DNA from 4 places in the Agarivorans sediminis genome. Region 1 is predicted to be linked to each of the others. Evidence: predicted binding sites of a transcription regulator. Region 1 holds the regulator's gene; each other region holds the start of a gene.
What was found. Region 1 encodes sigma-54, which starts transcription at its own class of promoters, with help from an activator protein. Its sites were predicted from a motif close to GTTGGCACGNNNNTNGNNT; they were not measured.
Positions count from the first base shown of each region.

Region 2: the regulator sigma-54 is predicted to act here: its motif matches at 1,032-1,050, upstream of M0C34_RS05185 (PEP-CTERM sorting domain-containing protein).
Region 3: the regulator sigma-54 is predicted to act here: its motif matches at 2,118-2,136, upstream of M0C34_RS05715 (CmpA/NrtA family ABC transporter substrate-binding protein).
Region 4: the regulator sigma-54 is predicted to act here: its motif matches at 1,490-1,508, upstream of M0C34_RS16065 (Npun_F0296 family exosortase-dependent surface protein).

Region 1 is NZ_CP096670.1:3,808,370-3,811,551, reverse strand. It holds gene ptsN (PTS IIA-like nitrogen regulatory protein PtsN) at 1-298, opposite strand, end outside; gene hpf (ribosome hibernation promoting factor) at 307-594, opposite strand; gene M0C34_RS17350 (RNA polymerase factor sigma-54) at 619-2,118, opposite strand; gene lptB (LPS export ABC transporter ATP-binding protein) at 2,169-2,894, opposite strand; gene lptA (lipopolysaccharide transport periplasmic protein LptA) at 2,891-3,182, opposite strand, start outside.
Region 2 is NZ_CP096670.1:1,148,922-1,152,103, forward strand. It holds gene M0C34_RS05180 (LysR family transcriptional regulator) at 1-819, shown strand, start outside; gene M0C34_RS05185 (PEP-CTERM sorting domain-containing protein) at 1,093-1,605, shown strand; gene M0C34_RS05190 (YiiX/YebB-like N1pC/P60 family cysteine hydrolase) at 1,721-2,326, shown strand; gene M0C34_RS05195 (efflux transporter outer membrane subunit) at 2,498-3,182, opposite strand, start outside.
Region 3 is NZ_CP096670.1:1,269,618-1,272,799, reverse strand. It holds gene M0C34_RS05720 (ABC transporter permease) at 1-603, opposite strand, end outside; gene M0C34_RS05715 (CmpA/NrtA family ABC transporter substrate-binding protein) at 676-2,013, opposite strand; gene M0C34_RS05710 (BamJ family beta-barrel-assembly machinery protein) at 2,306-2,926, opposite strand; gene M0C34_RS05705 (GNAT family N-acetyltransferase) at 2,994-3,182, opposite strand, start outside.
Region 4 is NZ_CP096670.1:3,537,059-3,540,240, reverse strand. It holds gene M0C34_RS16070 (TonB-dependent hemoglobin/transferrin/lactoferrin family receptor) at 1-391, opposite strand, end outside; gene M0C34_RS16065 (Npun_F0296 family exosortase-dependent surface protein) at 696-1,439, opposite strand; gene M0C34_RS16060 (hypothetical protein) at 1,878-3,182, shown strand, end outside.

The sequences.
Region 1 (3,182 bases):
ACACAAGATCAACCGGTTTATTATCAATAGCATCGAAGGAAATAGCAGGGTCACAGCGTAAAAAAACCGCTGTAGCTTGGTGCTGATTGTCGATTCTGCCGTGAGGAATAGCGATACCTTGGCCAATTCCGGTGCTGCCCATTTTTTCCCTGTTTAACAGGCTTTCAAAAATAGTTTGAGCACTGGTATCAAGTTGTTTAGCGACGAGTTCACTTATCAGTTCCAATGCGCGCTTCTTAGAGGAACATTGGACTGTACTAAGCGTACAGTCCAAATTTAGTACTTTATTTATTTGCATTACTTTGGCTAATGTCTGTTTAATTTTTCTTTGTGTTTAATAACTTGGCGGTCAAGTTTATCAATGAGGCTATCAATGGCGGCATACATATCAGAGTGCTCTGCAGTGGCAAACAGCTCTCCGCCATTAAGGTGCAAGGTAGCTTCGGCAATTTGATTGAGCTTTTCTACGTTGAGGATGACGTGAACATTGTTGATTTGTTCAAAACGTCGTTGCAGTTTGGCAAACTTAGTGTGGACATATTCTTTTAGTGATTCAGTAATTTCTACATGGTGTCCAGTAAGATTAATTTGCATATATCTTGTCCCCTTTTGTGGCCGTTATATAAGGCTTTTACGTTGGTTAGAAGGTGGAATCGCTAAAGACTCACGATATTTTGCTATCGTGCGCCTCGCCACCTTGATCCCCTGATCTGCCAAAATGTCAGCTATCTTGCTATCACTGAGTGGTTTGTTGGTATTTTCGGCAGCAACCAGTTTCTTAATGAGTGCGCGAATCGCGGTAGATGAGCATTCCCCACCTCCGTCTGTAGCCACGTGGCTAGAGAAAAAATACTTTAATTCGAAAATTCCGCGGGGAGTATGCATAAATTTTTGGGTTGTCACCCGAGAAATGGTCGATTCATGCATTTCTACTGCTTCAGCCACATCGTTCAACACCATTGGTTTCATTGCTTCAGCACCATATTCAAAAAATGCTTGTTGGTGGTGAACGATACAGTTGGATACTTTTAATAAGGTTTCGTTACGGCTCTCAATACTTTTTATGAACCATTTCGCTTCTTGTAGGTGGCTGCGAATGAATTGAGTATCGGTAGCATTTGACGTTTTGCTCAAAGACGCATAGTGAGAATTGACTCGTAGTTTAGGCATGGCATCCGGGTTTAATTCTACTACCCAGCGGCCCTGGCGTTTTATAACGGATACGTCGGGAATTACATACTGCGCTTGATTCGGTTCTACCGCATTGCCGGGGCGTGGCTCAAGGGTGTGGATTAAACGCATTACTTCGCGTAGCTGTTCTTCTTTGAGTTTGGTTTTGCGAGCTAATAAACGAAAATCCCGGTTGGCCAATACGTCGATATGATTTGATACGACCTCTCTGGCTTCTTTCAACCAAGGTGTTTCTTCAGCAAAACGACTTAATTGAATCATTAAACACTCTTGTAAGGAGCGAGCAGCAATGCCGACGGGGTCAAAATGTTGAATACGTTTTAGCACCGCTTCTACTTCGTCTAATTCTACATCTAGTGCGTTATTATCACTGGAGCGTAAGCCTTCAAGTAGTTGGTCACAGTCTTGAGTGAGGTAACCTGAGTTATCAACCGCATCAATAATCGCTAATGCGATGGCTTGATCTACTTCACTAAAGGGAGTTAAACGCATTTGCCACAATAGATGGTCTTGTAAGGAGTCGACGGTTTCGCCTTGAAACAACATGTCGTTGTCTTCGCCGCCACTAGCAGAGCCTGAACTCGCAGGGCCAGAACTGGCGCTATATATATCATCCCATGTTGAATCAACGGGTAGGTCTTCAGCAACCGTGTCTTGGGAAATGGCATCACCGGCTTCAATTTGGCTAGAGTCAACTTCAGGCTGGCTGTTTTCCGCCTCATCACTTCTTTCGTTGGCCGACTTTTCAACTGAGTCACTGTCGCTTGGCTGCGACTCATCCGCCTCAAGAAGTGGGTTACTTTCCAGTGCCTCTTGAATCTCTTGCTGTAAATCCAGCGTTGATAGCTGAAGTAAGCGTATGGCCTGTTGTAACTGAGGTGTCATGGTTAATTGCTGACCAAGACGCAACTGCAAAGATGCTTTCATTAATTACCGCTGTTCCTTCTTCTTATTATATTTTTCTAGATACACTTTAACTATAGCTTGAATTGCTCGCCGAGATAAACTCGTTTCACATGTTCATTTTCAAGTATCTCTTTGGGCTTCCCTGAGGCTATCAATTCGCCTTGGCTAACGATATAGGCATGCTCACAAACATCGAGGGTTTCTCTCACATTGTGATCGGTAATCAGTACTCCAAGGCCTCTATCGCGCAGGTGTTCGATAATTTTTTTAATATCAATCACTGAAATAGGATCTACTCCAGCGAAGGGTTCGTCAAGCAAAATAAACTTTGGTGCAGCTGCCAAGGCTCGTGCTATTTCTACTCGGCGACGTTCTCCACCCGACAAACTCATACCCAAATTTTTGCGAATATGGCCAATATGGAACTCTTCTAATAAGTCGTCAAGCGCTCCATTTTGTTGCTCTTTATCAAGGTCTTTACGTGTTTCGAGAACCGCGAGAATATTCTTTTCTACAGATAAACGACGAAAAATCGATGCTTCTTGTGGTAAGTAACCAATGCCTTTACGGGCTCGAGTATGCATCGCCGTGCTAGACAGGTCATCGTCATCAATTAGTATGCGGCCTTGGTCGCGAGGTACTAAGCCAACAACCATATAAAAAGTAGTGGTTTTACCCGCACCATTTGGGCCGAGTAAGCCGACGATTTTACCCGTTTCAACGTGTAAGCTTACATTCTTGACAACCTTGCGACCTTTATAGCTTTTCGCTAGGTTTTCAGCAATTAGGGTACTCATTCTTGCGGTTTACTCTTCGGTGAAATCTCTTCAAGTTGTTTCGGCAGAAATATGGTAGTGACACGACTATTTTCATCGCCTTGGGCTACCATTTCTTGCTTATCGATGCTGTATTTGATCATTTGCCCTTTCACTAAGCTCTCTTCTTGTTTTAACTGAGCATTTTGCGTGAGGGTCAGTGTTTGGGTTTTAAGATCATAGCGAACCTCGTTCGCTTCCGCCTCGATAGGTTTACCGCTATCTAGCAGTTGATAAAAAGTAGCCGGTTCGCCCTTGGCGATCATGACT
Region 2 (3,182 bases), 2.0 Mb from region 1:
ACTCGCACCGCCGAGAAGCTGGCAATGACTCAGCCGGGAGTCAGTCAACAAATACGTAAGCTAGAACAGTATTACCAAACAGCGTTACTGCAAAGAGAGGGGAAAAGTTTCAGTTTAACCGAGGCCGGCAATCAAGTGTATACCCAGGCGCAGCGCACACTGGCTCAGTTAAACAGTTTAGAGGTGAGCTTGAAGCAAGACGACCCTCACGCAGGTTTATGCAGAATTGCCAGCCCTGGTAGTGTAGGTTTAAAGCTCTATCCGAGTTTATTGGCACTACAGCAACAGCATCCAGATTTGGTATTCGATTATCAATTTGCGCCAAACGCGCGTATTGAGCAGCAACTGGCAGAGCGACAACTCGACTTAGGATTCATTACGCGGCCAGCACAGTTAGCTGAACTCAGTGCTCAAGCGTTTGCTCAAGAAGCTTTGCTATTGGTGACTCCCGCTAGTTGCCCCAAACCTAGCTGGCAAGCTTTGCAAGATCTTGGCTACATGGGCCACCCTGATGGTGCTCACCATTCAAATTTGTTGTTGTCAGCAAATTACCCCGAGTTTGAGCAACTAGAGCAATTTCGCTTACGTGGTTTTTCCAACCAAATATCGTTGATTCTTGAACCTATATCGCGTGGCTTGGGGTTTACGGTATTGCCCGCTCATGCGGTAGCGGCATTTGCCATGCCTGAAAAGTTAGCGATTCATCGTTTAGCTAACCCAGTTAATGAGACCATTTATTTGGTGCAGCGTCGCTATCAGCAGTTGGCTTCTAGGTTTACCTTGGTGGCAGAGCACATGCAGCAATGTTTAACGCAATAATACGTTTTCCTAGCGCAGCTAAAGTGCGATTTATGTCGCATTACGGTGCCCGTTCATATTTAACTGCATTATTTTGACAGCTAAATTATTAATGTATTGATTTAAATGAATTTTACTTTAACTTTTTAATTTTTTTGTCAGATATTTTTACAGTTCAAAAAAGAACGTTCGCTTTGTTTTTTGTAAGTGCATGTAATTTAATATATTAATAAATAGGCATATTTATTGCTTTAGTGAGTTTTTTAATAATATATATGCAAGGACGTTAACAAAGTGAAGTTTTTACAGAAAGTTGCACTATTAAGTATGTTTATCTCAAGCATGCTGTTTTCCCTACAATCTACAGCCAGCGTGATTGTCATAGACCCTCTCGAAGAAGTGATTGTCACCAGCGATATTTTTGATTGGGTATGGGCATCACCTTGTTCAGGTGGCTGTAGTCAGTTAGTGGATAACTGGGAATATGCAGGTGGCCTATATGATGATGTACTAAATGCTGCGCTAGGCGTAAGCATTTGGCGTTTTGCTAGCATCGAAGAGTTTGCCAATATCCCTGCGCGAAACCTTTTTAGTGACACAGGTAAGTGTGGCGCTCAATACTTTGATAATCGATATGACCACTGTGATTTTTCTAACCCGATTGAGCGAGTGCCTAATGGCGGATTTCAGGAAACCTTGTTAGTGCGTTTTAATAACTTGCCGCTTGCTGCGCAAGTGAGCGAACCTGCCAGCTTTGCTATGATGTTTTTAGCATTATTTGGTTTGGTTTTACGCCGTCGCAGCTAATAAGCGCTTAGTACTAAACCATTTCTATTTTTATTGATTTAAGCCTGCATCATTGCAGGCTTTTGGTTTTTATCATATAAAACTAATCTTAAGGATGATTTGAAGAGTAGGCAAAATGCTGAAGTACCAACACTTAGCCACAGAACTCAAAACAGGAGACTTGGTTTTTTTTTCAGGTAAAGGCTTTAGCAGTGACATCATTCGTTACGGCACCTTTAGCAAGTGGTCACATGTAGGCATGGTGTTACTACTTGACGATTACGATTTCGTCACCCTATGGGAAGCCGTTCCAATGACCGGCGAACGATGTTTATACAGTAAACAAATGAGTAACGGTGTGCAGGTGGTAGCCTTAGATGAAAAGATCAATCGGCACTCGGGCAGTGTTTCGGTTCGCCAACTGTTAGGCGGGGAACTGACGGAAGCATCCTTAATTGAATTAATGCAATTGCTGGAAAATTTTCAAGGGCGCCATTATGAGCAGAGCTTCTGGGAGTTAGCGCGTGCTGGCTGGCAGGGGCCATGGGGTGAGAATCAAGAAAACTTGGCTTCGTTATTTTGTAGTGAATTGGTGGCGGCGGCTTATCAAACGATGGGCCTATTGGTTGGCGGTAAACCTTCCAATGAATATACGCCAGCTGATTTTTCTGAAGATGAGCTTAAACACCTTAACAACGGATTTTACCTGTCCAAAGAAATTGATTTGTTTTCTAGCGATTAAAAGGGCGCTTGGCTTTTAAATACAATCAGCGAGACAGTATATTAAGATCTTCGCCAAGCGCCTAAATGAGATTGATAGTGATGAATATGGGTTGGCGGTGGTGCCTTAGCTCTTAGTGTCAAGAGTGAGAACCGATTGGCTAATCCAAAGAGCCAAGGCACCGAAAAGGTGTTAATTAATGGTCCAGTCGCCCCCTAAGCTTTTATGTAAACCCACAATGATGTTGGCAGTTTGTAGCTTGGCTAACACTTGCGCATCTTCTAATAGGTTTTGCTGGCGCTGGGCATCGAGCACTGCTAAGTGATCAATCAAACCGGCACGGTATAGCGAGTTAGCTTTACTTAGTGCAATGTTTGCTTGCTGGCTAGCGTGGTCAATATTGACGGCAAATTCTTGGCTATTGCCGTAAGCCATTAGCATGGTTTCAACCTCAATAAACGCGGCGTTTACTGCTTGCTGGTAATGCAGCGCGCTATTATCAAAGCGCTGTTGCTGTATTTCTACCATTGCGTCATGACGACCACCATCAAACAATGTCCATTGCACGCCAACCGAAGCTAACCAAGCACCTGAATCAGCTTTGAATAAATCATCAAAGTTTTCTGCGCTTAAACCCGGTCCACCGGTTAAGAAAAACCGAGGGTAGTCTGACACTACCGTTGCCGCTAACTCTTGATTTACTGCTGCCATCTCGCGCTCAGCAATGCTGATATCGGGACGTTGAGTCAGTAAATCCGACGGCAAACCCACCGGAATTAGGCCATTAAAGCTAGGCAGTTCGCTGTTGCCACTAAGCTGTTGGGTTAGCTGCGAAGGGCTTTGCCCTAGTACTAATGCCATGCGATGTAAGTGCACA
Region 3 (3,182 bases), 2.1 Mb from region 1:
TTTTGAGAATGCGGGATCATTGCTTACATACACGGCACTCACCACCATGGTAACGATGGGTAGCCAAGCCAGTGGCGACACGGGTTTGAGAATTTGAATAATGGGGCTGACCGCACCATATAGCTTTTTGTTTAAACCACAGGCAACGCCAATAGGGATAGCGATAACACTCGCTAATATGAAACCGGTAAACACGGTGTACAAGCTAGTCAATATTTGATCAAAAAAGGTTTCTTTGCCGGTATAAGGACGAACCTTTATGGTGGCATCCGGGTTTTTGGCTAACTTCTTAGCATTACGCTCGTCCTGTCGCACATAAAATGCTTTTTCTTTTTCGCGCTCCTCATGATGCTCCGCCACTAAGCCTTGGTATTGCTGCCAAACTTGAGCAGGTCCAGGCAAGGTGCCTAAGCTGGTTTGCACTTTAGCAGCAGAAATGCTCCACAATAACAAAAACACGGCAATAGCCAGTAACGGAAGACCGATACGTTCGAATATGTCACTGATTTGTTGTTTGGGGTTTTCTCCACTGGCTAAACGGACAAATGGCACCATGGGTGTCAGGCCTACTGTTTCTAGAGAGTGAATTAATTTATCTTTCATCACTACAACTCCTTTTGCGATTCGATATTGCCGGGCGACCTTCCGCCCGGCTGCTCTCAATGATTATTTGGCTTAGATCTTGTCGTCTTTTTTCAAACCAATAGTGAACTTGTCTAGATAGGCATTAGGTTTAGAACCGTCATAAACAATGTTATCGATGAAGTGTTTTTGAGGTGGTTTAAAGCCTGATTCAGTCGCAAAATTAGGGAATTCCGACGCATCAATGACACCATCAGCAATCAACTCTTTAGCTGCAATAGCGTAAATATCAGGACGGTATACCTTTTTAGCGATATCCATATACCAAGAGTCAGGTTTGTTGTCAGAAATTTGTCCCCAACGACGCATTTGCGTTAGATACCAAATGGCATCACTGTAGTACGGATAAGTGGCGTTATAACGGAAGAATACGTTAAAGTCAGGCACCTCGCGTTTATCACCTTTCTCATACTCAAAGGTACCCGTCATGCTGTTAGCAATTACATCGTAATCGGCACCTACATACTGGCTCTTAGACAAGATTTTAACTGCTTCTGGGCGGTTTTTGTTGTTCTCTTCATCTAGCCATTTGGCCGCTCGAATCATCGCTTTAACCACACGAATATGCGTATTAGGATATTCATCAGCCCAGCCTTGGCTCACACCAAATACTTTCTCTGGGTTGTTTTTCCAAATTTCATAGTCAGTCACAACCGGAACCCCAATGCCTTTAAATACAGCTTGTTGGTTCCACGGTTCGCCCACGCAATAGCCGTAAATAGTGCCGGCTTCCATGGTTGAAGGCATTTGTGGGGGTGGAGTTACTGACAGCAAGGCATCAGCATCAATTTTTCCTGAAGTATCCCCTTTATGAGGAGCGTAGTAACCAGGGTGTATACCACCTGCAGCCAACCAGTAACGTAGCTCGTAGTTATGGGTAGATACGGGGAATACCATGCCCATATTAAATGGCTTACCTTGATCTTTATAGCTATCAACCACCGGCTTTAAGGCGTCGGCTTTAATTGGGTGGACAGGTTTTCCACCTTCATGGGGGACATGGGGCTTCATTTGTGCCCAAATATCATTAGATACGGTGATCGCATTACCGTTTAGGTCCATACTAAAAGCGGTAATGATGTCTGCTTTTGTACCAAAGCCAATGGTGGCTCCGAGCGGCTGACCAGCCAGCATGTGCGCACCGTCAAGCTCCCCAGTAATCACCCGATCAAGCAATACCTTCCAGTTAGCTTGAGCTTCAAGCTGAACATATAAACCTTCATCTTCAAAATAGCCTTTTTCGTAGGCCACAGCTAAAGGAGCCATATCGGTCAGCTTGATAAAACCAAACTTTAAATCTTCTTTTTCAGGCTCACCGATTTCAGCATGACTAAAACCAATAAAGCTAGCCGACACTATCGCCGCAGCCATAGTGGTTTTAATAATGCGAGATAAACTTAAACGTGTTGATTGTTGCATTCCCTGCTCCTGCGTTACCTAAATGGGTATAACTCTAATTGTTCACAATTAGGGAGTTGCCAAGGACGTGCCAAGATCTAGATCACATTTTTTTAACACCTAAAATCATTAACTTAGGAAATTCTTTACCTCTAAAGGAGTATTTGGATTTTTCTTGTTAATTCACTAACTTAGAACACAAGTGCACAAATCTGGCGCATAAAAAAACCGGCTGATTAGCCGGTTTTTATATTGAGATTGGGTTTTAGCCTAAAATAGCTAACAGCTCAACTTCAAAGACTAATGCAGCAAACGGCGGGATAGCCGCGCCAGCACCTTGCGAGCCATAAGCAAGCTCTTGAGGGATGTAAAGCTTCCACTTATCGCCCACTTTCATACGTTGTAACGCTTCAGTCCAGCCTTTAATTACGCCGTTAACTGGAAATTCTGCAGGTTCGCCACGTTGTACTGAGCTATCAAATACTTCACCAGAAATTAACGTACCTTCATAGTGAACTTGCACTTTACTGCTAGCGGTCGGGGTATCGCCTTCACCTTCAACCAATACTTCATATTGAAGACCAGTTTCAGTTTTGTTGATCTCTGGACGTTGGCCGTTTTCTGCTAAGAACGTCTCGCCTTCAGCCATTGCTTCTTTATGCTGCTCAGCTTTTTTAGCTTCAATTTCTTTGGTGATTTCTTGGAAAGCTGCGCCAATTACCGCTTCGTCTAGCTGTGGCTCAGCACCGCTCATCACATCACGGATACCATCTAACATAGCATCAACTTTTAAGCCGTCAAAAGCTGCACGCTCAATCTGCTCACCAATTTGAAGGCCGTAGCCATAACTTGCTTGCGCTGCTGCGCCTTGATATTTATCGCTCATTTCAACTCTTAAAATTAATCATGAAAAGAACAAAATGTTACCATAAAGTCTTGCGAAAAAGGCGTAATTAGCAGACTAATTCAGCCTTTTTTTGTATGAATGGTGATCCAGAAAACTCCAGCTCACGCTGCTCACCAGTGAATTTAAAACCTAAGTGACGATAAAAACCTTGAGCGTGTTGATTATCCTCCATCACCCAGCAATGTAAGCGAGTAGCAAAGGACATTTTTGCCGATTGACTCGCTGATTCAAACAA
Region 4 (3,182 bases), 270 kb from region 1:
TGTCAATTTCGTATGAGTTTGGCCCCTTATTCATTACGTCGCCACCAGGGTTATAGGCTGTGGGTTGTTCAATACCATCCACCATCAACTTAATACGATTACCATCTAAGCCGCGAATATTAAAGCCGCTAGTGCCAAAGCGCCCTTGCCCAGTAGTGCTTACGCCGGGTTCATAGCGGACCGCGTCTTCTAAGCTTGTGGCCATTTGTTGCTCTAGTTGTTCGGCGCTTACTGCGGTGACGCTCGAGGATACATCCTTGATGCTTTGTTCGGTACGAGTAGCCGATACAACGACTTCATCAAACATGGTGCTAGTGGTTTCAGCATAAGCCCATGGGCTTAAGCTAAGAATTACGGCGTTGGCGATGAGTGTGCGATTGAGTGTTTTCATGGTGATCAGGCTTTGTCCTTATCCTGTTAAGATTAACAAAGCCGCATTATACATAACGCAAATGAGAATCAAACTCATTTGCATTAAATATTTCAATTTTTATTTAAATCAGTCGTTAATTCACTGTTAATACTGTGCCAATAGCTACCACTTTTAGGCGCAAGGGCTTGGAGGGCTGCTTCGGTATCAAAGGCGACTGGCTAGCCTCGCGCTTACATGCCAGCCTGTCGGAGGATTAGTGGATTAATAGGTGTCACTAAATTTTTATACAACTTCATACTCAGCCGACAAACAGCCCTTGTGGTTATTTTCTTCGCGTTGCTCTGATTCGGCTCAAGCCTAGCAACACAAGGCCTAAACCAATTAACCACCATGTTTTAGGCTCTGGCACGCTAGCAGGCGCTAAAGAACGACCGGTGATGGCCTCGCGCTGAATGCTGACAGTGTGGTTATCGGTTTCAAAGTTTCGACCAAAAAAGCTAATAGAGGTGATTTTATCTGCTTCTGATTCAGCAAATAGGTTGACATAACCATAGGGTTCTCGTTTATTGCCTTTAACGCTCGTTGGGCTACCGTAGTGTTCTGGCTCGAGTACCGCCGCGTCTAAAATTTGATTGGTCACAAACTGCAAGTTTTCAGATTGGGTCGTAATGCTCAGTTGATTGCCACTATCACCGGCACTCCACCAGAAGCCAAAGTATCCTACTGCAAGATCAAAACTTAGGGTAACAGCGCTGTTATTAGGGATGAATAGGTACTTACCTTCGCCAAACGCACCACCATATACGCCAAATTTTCTGATGCTGGCACTGCCTTTATTGACCGTGTATTTACCAAAATAAGTCTGGTAACCATTGTGTAAATCGCGGGTGGCTAGGTTGTCGAAATTTTCAGTTTGGCTTAGACCGTTAACTTGAGAGCTTTGGATAGCTGGCTTTTCTATCGTATAGATAATACCCGCTTGGCTGGTGAAGGATATCAGTACGCTAGCCAGTAACATAGGGTAAATGACGGTGGTTAACGTGTTTCTAATTATTGGTTTTAGCATAATGAATCCTGTTACTAAATGATGCCTTAATCGGCCTTAATACTGATCCTTATCTATTTTTATGCCAATGTTATTATCTTATTAAAATTCAGCAAGATACATCCTATTTTTCTGGCTTGAGTCAAAAATATTGCCTCAGTTAGAGGCTCTTTCGCATATTGCAACGTGTCGGTTTATTCATCAGCGAAGTAGTTTATTAGTGCGTGGCTATTTGTTGAGGATTCGATCCTTCAAAGCTGATTGTCACAATTTTTCAATCCCCCTTAATATCTCTCCCAACAGCGCGACATAACAGTTGTTCTTATGTCCTTCGCTTTAGGTACAGCTTTAAATTTTTGCTCAAGGCAAATTTAATTCAGCTTAACGGCAGAGTTTAGATGGAGTTAGCTAGGTTACGTTTTGTTGGTTTTCACTAATTATTTTAAATGTAGAGACAACATGAAAACTTATAACGCTTATACAATAACTCAAATATTTCATAAAGTTGCGTGGGCAGCGTTGATAATCGCTGCACCGATAGTGGTTGCACCGGTAATGGCTAACGATAGTGAACACACCGAGTTAGCGGAAACTAACCAGCAGCGCGATGTGTTTAAAACGCTGAATATTCCCGAGAAATTACCGGGTTTCGCATTAAGCTCTTTGGGCCAATCAGCTAACTTTATCGAGCACTTGGATAAAACGTATACGGTGGGCGATAAGGTTAAGAAATCAGAAGTGTTCTTAGTCACTAGCGAAGACGTTAAGGGCAATATTAAACTCAGTATCAAATATGACCCTAGCAAACTGGACGGTAGAAAAAAGGTATTAAAAGACCTAGAAGACCTCGCCTTAACTGAATACAAACTGCGTCAGCATGCCAGTATTTATGACCGAGATTCAGTCAAGCATACCGTCAATAAATTAGGCCAAGATGTGGTGAGGTTTAACTACTCAAAATACGCGCTGCCACAAGATATTGCTTACTTTCGTTTTATGAAAGTAGATATGTTTTTACAGCATGGCCAGGTGCAAAAAATGGTTATTTCTAATACTCAAAGCTTTAAGCACCCCTATGGTAAGGTTGAAAAATACCGGCAAGAAATACAGTTTAATCAATTAGATAATGGTCAGTACGTTATAAAAAAGAAAGAAGTGAAGGCAAGTGGTGTGTGTAAAGGTAAGCCCTGTGAACTGAATATGCTTATCACGCCAGTGGCTTTTTATCATGATGATCTAGGCGCCGTAGTTGAACAAGAACAAATGTTCACAGAGCTTAATCATCCTGATATTCGAGAGTCAGAAGTTAAACTGCATCGGGTATTTCCTATTATGGGAGACTTTGTAAAACGTAAAGGCATTGATACTCCGCTACCTTACGGTATCTCTGTGGCTTACCGTAACCAAGATATGAACGTCGACTTCTCTAGCTTTAGCGTATTTAACATACCGCACGAGATATTAGACTCGATTTTTGACCCTGAAAAGTCGCATGCCGAAGTGAGCACTGAAAGCTATACCCTGCGTGGTGATGTCTATATTTTGCCGTTTTGGAATGTGTTTGGTTTAGTAGGTAAGGTGAACGTAGACGCCGATGTTGATGCCCACTTCAATGGTATCGATCAGTGTTTGGGCGTGGTAATTGGCGACAAATGTTTAGGCGAACAGATTAACGTACCAGAGTTCAACTTTACTGTTCCACTGCACCTCGAGTATGACTTGTACGGTGTCGGTACAACCTTAGCGGTGGGTTATAAGGAATTC